DNA from 3 places in the Bacillus sp. ISL-77 genome. Region 3 is predicted to be linked to each of the others. Evidence: riboswitches for the same ligand, from Rfam matches in the RefSeq annotation. Region 3 holds a riboswitch; each other region holds the start of a gene.
What was found. Region 3 has a riboswitch for thiamine pyrophosphate ahead of tenA (thiaminase II). Riboswitches for the same ligand answer to the same signal wherever they lie in the genome.
Positions count from the first base shown of each region.

Region 1: linked by a shared signal. The riboswitch ahead of thiM (hydroxyethylthiazole kinase) and the one ahead of tenA (thiaminase II) in region 3 are both predicted to bind thiamine pyrophosphate.
Region 2: linked by a shared signal. The riboswitch ahead of J7E77_RS13720 (thiamine phosphate synthase) and the one ahead of tenA (thiaminase II) in region 3 are both predicted to bind thiamine pyrophosphate.

Region 1 is NZ_JAGGQY010000051.1:103,635-106,828, forward strand. It holds gene thiD (bifunctional hydroxymethylpyrimidine kinase/phosphomethylpyrimidine kinase) at 1-788, opposite strand, end outside; gene thiM (hydroxyethylthiazole kinase) at 804-1,616, opposite strand; TPP riboswitch at 1,805-1,914, opposite strand; gene dcuS (DcuS/MalK family sensor histidine kinase) at 1,993-3,194, opposite strand, start outside.
Region 2 is NZ_JAGGQY010000035.1:10,937-14,130, reverse strand. It holds gene thiO (glycine oxidase ThiO) at 1-1,033, opposite strand, end outside; gene J7E77_RS13720 (thiamine phosphate synthase) at 1,017-1,697, opposite strand; TPP riboswitch at 1,774-1,882, opposite strand; gene J7E77_RS13715 (DUF1284 domain-containing protein) at 2,060-2,476, shown strand; gene queE (7-carboxy-7-deazaguanine synthase QueE) at 2,596-3,194, opposite strand, start outside.
Region 3 is NZ_JAGGQY010000010.1:23,995-27,188, reverse strand. It holds gene J7E77_RS03090 (benzoate/H(+) symporter BenE family transporter) at 159-1,379, shown strand; TPP riboswitch at 1,672-1,775, shown strand; gene tenA (thiaminase II) at 1,887-2,570, shown strand; gene J7E77_RS03080 (ECF transporter S component) at 2,570-3,166, shown strand; gene J7E77_RS03075 (ABC transporter ATP-binding protein) at 3,144-3,194, shown strand, end outside.

The sequences.
Region 1 (3,194 bases), on a different contig from region 3:
CTTTTTCGATATGCCCAATGGTTTGTTGGACCATGTCCTTGCCCTATCTCCAAATGGTTCTCAATTGCGGCCTGAATAAAATCCTTTGCTTTACATACTGCTTCATAAAGAGTTTCCCCTTTTGCTAGTTCAGCAGTAATTACTGCGGAAAAAGTACAACCTGTTCCATGTGTGTTCTTTGTCTGAATTCTCTTGCTGGTAAAGTAGTAAAATTCCTTTCCATCAAATAATAAATCAGTGGATTCAGACTCATTTTCATCATGGCCGCCCTTAATCACGACATTTTTTACGCCTAACGCAAGTAGTCTTTTAGCAGACTCCAGTTTATCTTCCACTGTCAGAATCGACATGCCCGTTAGTACTTCCGCTTCTGGAATATTCGGGGTGATTACCGTTGCTAGCGGCAATAAGTATTTTTTCATGGCAGAAATGGCTTCCATTTGCAACAAAGAAGCGCCACCCTTTGCAATCATGACAGGATCGACAACAACATTTTGCCATTGATAATTTCTGAGCTGTGCTGCGACTGCCTCGATGATTTCAGCATTAAAAAGCATTCCTGTTTTCACCGCATCCGTACCGATATCTTCGCCGATCGCTTGGATCTGTTTTACGACTGCCTCAGCTGTCATTGGATAGACAGCATGGACTCCTAAAGTATTTTGGGCCGTTACTGCAGTTAATGCCGACATCCCGAAAACCTCTAATTCCTGAAATGTCTTTAAATCCGCTTGAATTCCTGCTCCTCCGCCGCTATCAGAACCAGCGATTGTTAATGCTTTTTTCATTTAAATTACCCCCAGTTATCGATTGAATTTTTTAACAGAAGCATGTGAAATGATATCTTCGGAAGAAACTAAAGTTAATTGGTTTAAGAATTCGATTTGGAAACTTCCAGGTCCCATTTCTACAGTTTTTGCCGCTGCCTTTTCTGCCGCGATACCATAGTACGTTAAAGCAGCCACCGAAGCCTGAAGCAGGTCCTTTTCCACTCCTGCAAACGCTCCAATCACAGAGGTTAATAAACAGCCAGTGCCTGTCACCTTCGTTAAAATTGGATGTCCATTTGACACGACATAGGTTGTTTTCCCATCCGAAACGACATCCTCTTTTCCAGTGATGACGGCAAGACAATTCAATTTTTGTGCTGAAGCAATAGCTAGTTCAATGATATTTCCTTTTGCATCCCCAGCATCAACACCCTTAATTTCCCATTCTTCACCAACCACATTGGCAATTTCGGCTGCGTTTCCTCTAATCACAGAAACTTTTACCTCGCTCATAATTCTTTGTGCAGTTTCCGTTCGATATCGGGTAGCCCCTGCACCAACCGGGTCAAATATGACGGGAACACCGGATTCATTGGCCGCTTTTCCGGCAATGATCATCGATTCTACTGTCTGTGGGTTTAATGTTCCAATGTTTAATACTAATGAACTTGCAATCTTAGCCATATCTGCTACTTCCTCAGCTGCATATGCCATAACCGGTGAGGCACCAAGGGCAAGAAGCCCATTTGCCGTAAAATTCGTAACAACCACATTGGTAATATTATGTACCAGCGGGTTAACCTTTCTAACTTCTTCCAACGTTTCATACAAACTATTTTTTTCCATCTTAATTTCCCCATTTCTTTTTTTAAAATGGCTCTGTTAAACTTGGCTGTTGATTTCCGCTCCAGGCGCTTCGCCTTCCGCTCCAATCAACGCAGGCTTTAAAATCAAAAATGACATTTAACAAAGCCTTTAAAATAAAAAAAACAGATCCAATAATGGACCTGGTTAGTTAGTCAAAGAAATAATTAACATTCACTTGGCTACTTTCCTACGCTGGTATTACCCAGATCAGGTCCGAAGGGTTGAAAATTTCTCCATTTTCTCTCAGCCTGTTTACAGGGCACCCCTAGTAGATCTAATACTTTATTTAACTAACTACATAATATTCCTATGGTACTAGAATGTAAAGGAAAAAGTGTCAGTTAACATAACATTATTATTGTTTGCTTTTATAAGGAAAAGTAACAATAAATGTTGTCCCTTTTCCTTTTTGGCAATGAATTTCTATCTGTCCATTTAATTTTTCCAAGCTTCTCTGCACCAATGATAAACCGATTCCGCGATTTTCACCCTTGGTAGAATATCCTTTGATAAATAAGTGATGTCTTACATCCTCATCGATTCCTTGTCCGGTATCATGGACCTCCAACGCTAGGACTTCATCGTAAAAGTCAAACCTTAAGGTAACTTTTTTATGTGGACGGTCCGCAACAGCATCTAAAGCATTATCGATTAAATTCCCAAGAATCGTTACCACTTCATGGGTTAATTCCTGCTGCTGTGGTTCAGGTAGACTTCCTTCCCCATCAATGATTAATTCACAGCCATTTTCCCTAGCGAAGCTAAGTTTTCCTAAAATAAAACCTGCTAAAACAGGATCTTTAAAACGACTGACAACAAATTCTACTTCAGTTTGTTGGTGATCGACAATTTTGGTAATATATGACGAGACCATTTGATAGTCTTTCATATGAATTAAACCTGATATTACATGCAGTTTATTCATGAATTCATGTGACTGGGTTCTCAGTGCTTCCGCATATAGCTTTGCACCGGTTAATTGTTCAGCTAATTGCTTGATTTCGGTTTTTTCTCGGAAGGTAGCAATCGCACCGACAATCTTTCCTTTGACAACAACCGGAACCCGATTGGTTAAAATGGTAATATGATTGATTTCTTGTTCTTGGTCTAATTGAGATTCCCCCGTTTCTAGAACAGAAGATAGCATTGAATTTGGCATGTAGTCATCCACTTTTCTTCCTAAAAAGGACCCATGAATGCCAGCTTTTTGAAGAAGTCGGATCCCCTCATTATTTACGAGAGTGGTAAACGCATCCTCGTCAACTGCCAAAATTCCTTCCTTTGTGGATTGAAGCATCGCACTACGTTCCTCAAGCAATTTTGCCATCTCACTCGGCTCAAGTCCAAAAAGAATCGCTTTGATTTTTCTAGCTAGAAAAAGGGCTCCTAGAATCCCAACTAGAATTCCCACTCCCACGCCGATCAAAATAATTTTCCTGCTTTGTTCGATCGCCTGATTAACTTTTTCTAAAGAAATCCCAACCGCGACTGCTCCTATTTGTTTATTTTCTTGATCATAAACAGGAACAAACGAGCGTAAAGACAATCCCAATGTCC
Region 2 (3,194 bases), on a different contig from region 3:
TAATCGGGCTTAATAAAATTCCATTTCGAAAATGGCCTGCTGCCACGTACAACCCACGCCAGCTTGGATGTTCGCCCATATAAGGGATTCCATCGCCTGTCTGCGGTCTGACTCCAGCCCATACTCGCTCCCATGCTGCCTCCTTAATCTGTGGAACTAATTGAGTCGCTCTTTCTATCAATGTAGCAATCCCTTCAGGAGTTACCTTGGTATCAAAGGTATTTTCAATCACAGTCGCACCTATATAAATTTCCCCATTTTGTTTGGGTACTAAATAACAACGTTTGTCGGAGAAAATGGTCGAGTTAATGATCGGCTTTTCTGTTCTAATCGAAAAGCATTCTCCTTTAACTGGATACACAGGAATATCGATTCCTGATTCTTGCATTAATTTCGCCGCCCAAGCTCCCGTGGCAACAACCACCTGTTCACAATGGATGACACCGTTGCTGGTGTTTACCCCTTTAACCTGACCGTTTTCATAGACAAAAGACAGAACCTCCGTCTCTTCACATATTTTGGCACCAAAATGTTCCGCGGCTTTTGCAAAGGCTTGTGTTAACTTTGCTGGTTGTACATGACCATCATGAGGGAGATACATCCCTCCTGCTACACTTGGTGAAAGAGATGGTTCCAGCACACGTACTTCCGTTGCATCGAGCCAGGTAATGGTTGGATCCCATTTTTTTTGGAAGGTGACCTGTTTTTTTACCTCGAGCGCTATTTCTTCTGTTTCGGCAATTTTCACCATGCCTTTATTCACATACTCAATATCAATTCCTGTATATTCAAATAACTCACTTGAGAGCGTTGAAAACATCGCTTGACTTTTTAAAGCCAGCTGGAATAAGGGACCGTCTTGTTCCAGCTCTGCTTGTGCTGCCAGCATTCCGGCAGCCGCACTGGACGCTTGGCAAGCCACTCGTCCCTTCTCAATCACGACGACTTTTCTTCCCCTTTTTGCAAGCTGATAGGCAATCGAGGACCCGATAATTCCTCCTCCGATAATGGCCACATCAAATGAATTTTCCACTTTGTTCATCTCCATATAATACATTTAGGTAAGCCTTAACTGCTGCTAATGGATCGGGAGCATCTAAAACTCCTGACATGACTGCGATTCCTTTTGATCCTGCTTGAAGTACCTGCCCCGTATTTTCAGGTGTGATCCCGCCAATCGCAATAACTGGGATGTCTAATTGGGAGAGCCTTGCTAATTCCTCTAGTCCTTTTGGGGTCTTACCCGGTTTTGATTGCGAAGGAAAGACATGGCCATATAGCACGTAATCAGCACCATTTTCTTTTGCTTTTTGTCCTTCCTCGTAGGAGTGGATGGAGTTCCCGAGCAAAAGCTGAGGAAAATTTTCTTTCACAATCGCTGCATCTAAACTATGGAAGGCTAATTGAACTCCTTTAGCCCTTGTAACGCAGGCAACATCGACTCGATCATTAATGATAATCTTTGATAGTGGGATGTTTTCGTTTGTTAACAAGTGGACGGCTTGGAAAAGTTCCTGTGCTGTTTTTTGTTTTTCCCGCAAATGAATCGCTGTTATATATGGATGAATTTCGCTTACAATTTCACGTAAACGTTCGATCGGCATTTTCCCATTGGAGATTATATGTAACTCTTTATCTTTTACACTAGTTGAAATACCCGTCCCCCCTTTTAAGCAGATTCCGAAGATCGAAGGCATAAAGTGAAAAACAAAAAACCACTTTCTTAAGGTAAGAAAGTGGTCGAAAATTCGAAATAAAACATACGTTCTTCAAATATCCCGTTTCCCACTTCCCTACGCTGGTATTACCCAGATCAGGTTCATAGAGTCCCGAAGTAGTACTTCAATCTCAGCCCTTTAAAAAGGCACCTCTAGCGGATTTGCGTCATTTATTTAATTGTCATGTAATGATTTCCCTGCATGGATAATGTTAACACTTCAGGTAGAAATGTCAAATGTTTTTCTTATTTATGGTAGAATAAACCCTATAGATGTTAACCAAATAACAATTATAGTTTACTTTTAAAATCAAAAGGGAGTAAACAAACTGGGGGAGAATAATGTATAAGCTTCGAGGACATCATCTTTTTTGCCTTCTAGGCTATCGGGGAATGGGCTATTCCCAAGAATACGTGGAAAATATGACGGTTTTGCATCAAACCTTGAGAAACAACCCAAAAACGTTGATTCTGCTTGTAAAGGGGCCAGATCAGTTGTGTGAAAAATTCCCTAATTCAGGTGAATACCATTGCCAAGACGACCAGATCTATGAAAGAGATGCCGTTATTTTAGACAAAATGAACCTTAAAATCGGACAAATTCTTAGATGGGAGGATATTGAGTCCCGTATCCTAGAACATGTCATCCCCGCCGATATTCAAGTTGTCTGTGAAACTTGTTCTTGGCGTTCTTACGGGGTTTGCGAGGAAGGTATTCGAGAGATTCATGATGGGAAGGGCTTAAGAAAAATTCAATAAGCTTCATCTATTCAATGCCCACATGCCCACAGGGACGGTTCTTTTGGCCTTTTTTAATCTCTTTCCTTGTCCAAAAAAGCCAGTAGAACCGTCCCCATGGTCCTTCATGGTCCATGTCCTTACACTCCCCGCTTATTTCCCCAAAGAAGTGCATGCAATTGTGGTAATACTTTTACATCATTCAATTGAGGGTCAGCAACCACACAATTGACTAACCACTCATATTTCAACAGTAGTTTTTGAATCAATTCATTATTATTGAAATTCGTAATATCATCGTTCCCAACCTGGAGATAAAAAGGAATATCTGCGTAGCGGCTATGAACCATTTTCGCATACTCTAGATCCGCATCATCGAAGATTACTACTTTTAGACTCACTTGATGTTTAAAATCATTGTCGTTTAAATTTTTAAAAATAGAATCTAATATTTCAAAATTGGTTACCATGTTGGAGCTCGGCGGCTTAGGTGAAATGGTCAGTTCATTGACGTTTAAGAACCAGTCCTGCCATCTGCTTCCTTGTGTTTCAATACCAATTTTGATGTCTTTTTCTTTTAATAAATCGATAAACACATCTAAGTTTTTCAACAGCGCCGGATTTCCCCCTGAGATCGTCACAAACGAGAAATTGTCCCCACCGACTCTTTTTAATTTATCCCAAATTTCTTCAGCGGTCATTTGCTGAATATCCTCTTTGGCACTGCCATCCCATGTAA
Region 3 (3,194 bases):
TTTATTCCCCATCCCTTTTGTTATGATAAGGGCTGCCAGTGAGTTTTTTAATTATATTAACGGTTGTCGAAGATTGCCTTTGTCCTATACATTTTGTAGAAGGTTGTCTAAACTAACAATAAAAGTCGTTTATATGAAGAAGGGTATGAGGAGAAAAAATGGGGCAGCCAAATAGATTAGTTAGAGAGCAACCAATTGAATCATTACGTGAAAATAAAAGGAAATCAATTTTTCAAGATCTAACGACTCAAAACGTATCTTCTGGATTAATTTCTAGTACTTTAGTCATGACAGGTCCAGCGTTAATCATTCTGCAGGCAGCAACAGCAGGGAATTTCTCTAATCAGCAAACCATCAATTGGATGTTTGCCGTCTATTTTTTTGGAGGGGTGTTAGGGATTGTAATGCCTCTGTTATTTAGAATTCCCATTACCGGAGCTCACTCGATTTCAGGGGTTGCTTTTTTAGCGACAGTGACAGCACATTTTACTTATCCCCAGCTAATTGGCGGGTATGTGATGTCAGGGCTGCTGATTTTGCTGATTGGGTTGTCAGGACTTTTTACTAAAATTATTAAATGGGTTCCGAAAGAAGTCATTGCAGCCATGCTGGCGGGCCTGGTCACCAATTATGTTGCTCAGCTTGTCCAAGACGTTAAGGCGTTACCCTTAGTAGGCGGATTCGCCTTGCTTAGTTTTTTTATCAGTACGAAAATCTCAAAACGGATCCCGGCCGTTATGGTCGCAGTGGTTGTCGCTTTTATTACTTTGTTTTTAACCCAAGATCTACATAGCTCATCTAAGGAGATTGCTTTTTTCCTACCATCCATACAAATGCCGGAATTTACATGGATGGGGATGGTCACATTAGGTCTGCCTCTGGCCATGTTAATCCTAAGTAATGATGTGGCACCTGGAATCGGCGCACTAGAAAGCTCGGATTTTGAACCCCCCATTCGAAAAATTGTTTCTTTTAGTGGAGTGTTTTCGATTATTGCCAGTTTTTTCGGGGGGCAAAGTGCAAATATTGCTGGCATGATGACCGCCATCTGTTCTAGTTCGGATGCAGGGGTAAAATCAAAGCGGTATATGGCAGCGGTGGTATCAGGGGTTTTGACATTATTGTTTGGAGTATTCGCCTGGAAAATTGTACCGTTTATTCAATCATTACCCCACGCTTTTGTGTCCATGCTAGCAGGGTTTGCGCTAATCGGCGTCCTTCTTTCTAGTTTGCAGCTGGGTTTCTCCGAAAATAAATATCGCTTAAGTGCCCTATTTGCGTTCCTCATCGCGTTATCGCAAGTATCATTTTTCCATATTAGTGCACCTGTATGGGGGCTGGTTGTTGGAGCCATTATTGCGAAGACGGTGGAAGCGTAATGTGCCTGTCACGCCCCGAAATTTGTCGTAGATTGGTAGGTTGTTAGAGGGGAGTAGTTTATCAGCGGATTTTTGGGAGATATCAGCGAACTGGGCCATTTTATCAGCGGAAATCAAACATTTATCAGCGAATCTATATAATTCCGGACTCTTACCACATTTTCTGGATACTAATTGAAAATACCTTCGAGTTTCAGTGCATCTATAATCCATTTGGTTTATTTTTATAATTAAGATTTTAATTGATTGACAACATTAACCATCGAGTGTAGAGTGAAGGTTAAATTAATAGGAAGACCACTAGGGGAGCCGTTTTTTGGCTGAGACGAGAGTTATCTTGGACCCTTTGAACCTGATCTAGTTCATACTAGCGTAGGAAAGTGGAGTTCGTGTATGGATAGATATAATTATTCAGCCGCTCCATTTTTGGGGCGGTTTTTTCGTGCTTGAAAATTCAGCCGCCCCTTCTAGAGACTTTCCATTAAAACCAATAAGGGGGAGAAATTTATGAGTTTTTCAGCAGAATTAAGAAAAGAAGCAGATCCTATTTTCGAGGCGATTTTTGAACATCCTTTTGTGCAAGGAATCGCCAATGGGGAATTACAAAAGGAACAATTGATTCATTATGTTAAACAGGACTTTGAATATTTGAATTCGTTTATTCGCATCTATGGAATTGCGGTTTCTAAGTGTGAGAATCGTGAAGATATGGATATGTTTAATACGCAGATTTCTTTTATCTTAAACAGTGAAATCCATCCGCATAATAACTTTTGTCAAGTAGCAGGTGTTCCTTACGAGGTATTACATGGATATCCGTTATCTCCCTCGTCCCTTCATTACACGCGTCATATGCTTACCGTTGCGCACGAAGGAACATTAGGGGAAATTTTAGCTGTGTTATTACCATGTCCGTGGACGTATTGGGAAATTGGGAAAAGATTATTAACGGAGGTTAATCCTGATCGCTCTCATCCCTTTTATGATTGGATCAGTTTTTATGGAAATCGTACCGATTCGATTACAACTAAATTTTGTGCCCGTCTTGATGAGTGGGCAAAGCTAGCAACCGAGAGAGAAAAGGAAAAGATGAAGGAGCATTTCTTAATCAGTTGTCAGCTGGAATATATGTTTTGGGATATGGCCTATAAACTCGAAGAATGGCCTGTGAAAATGGAGGTAGTGAAATGATGACTTGGAAGATGAAAGAAGTCGTTCTTGCTGTGATACTAGCGGTGGCATGTGGAGTGATCTATTTAGGATGGTCGACGCTGTGGATTCCCATTTCCGCTCTTGTCGGGCCGGTGGGTGCAGGTTTTATGTTTGGGATTTGGGTGATTGCTAGTCCAATCGTCGCGTATATTATCCGTAAACCGGGAGCAGCGCTTATTGCAGAGGTTGCAGCGGCCGCAGTAGAGTTATTAACAGGAAGTCATTTTGGTTTGTCGGCCCTTTTAGTAGGTGTCTTTCAAGGGATCGGTTCAGAAATCGCATTCGCCATATTCGGATATAAACGCTACAACCTATTTACTTTAATGCTATCTGGAGCTTTTGCAGCGGTTGGCAGCATGATTTATAACTTAATCGCCAACGGTTTGGGTTATTACTCGAAGGAAGTATTTTTTACAACATTAGGAATTCATATCATCAGCGGAATGATTCTCGGTGGATTGTTAGCGAAGGTAGTTGTGGACGCACTCGCAAAAACAGGTGTGTTAGAACAATATGAATTGATGAAGGAAAAAAGGAAAAGGGAAAACGTAAATGGAAATGTTTCTGGGATGTAAGGATCTCTCGATTCGTTTTTTTAATCGC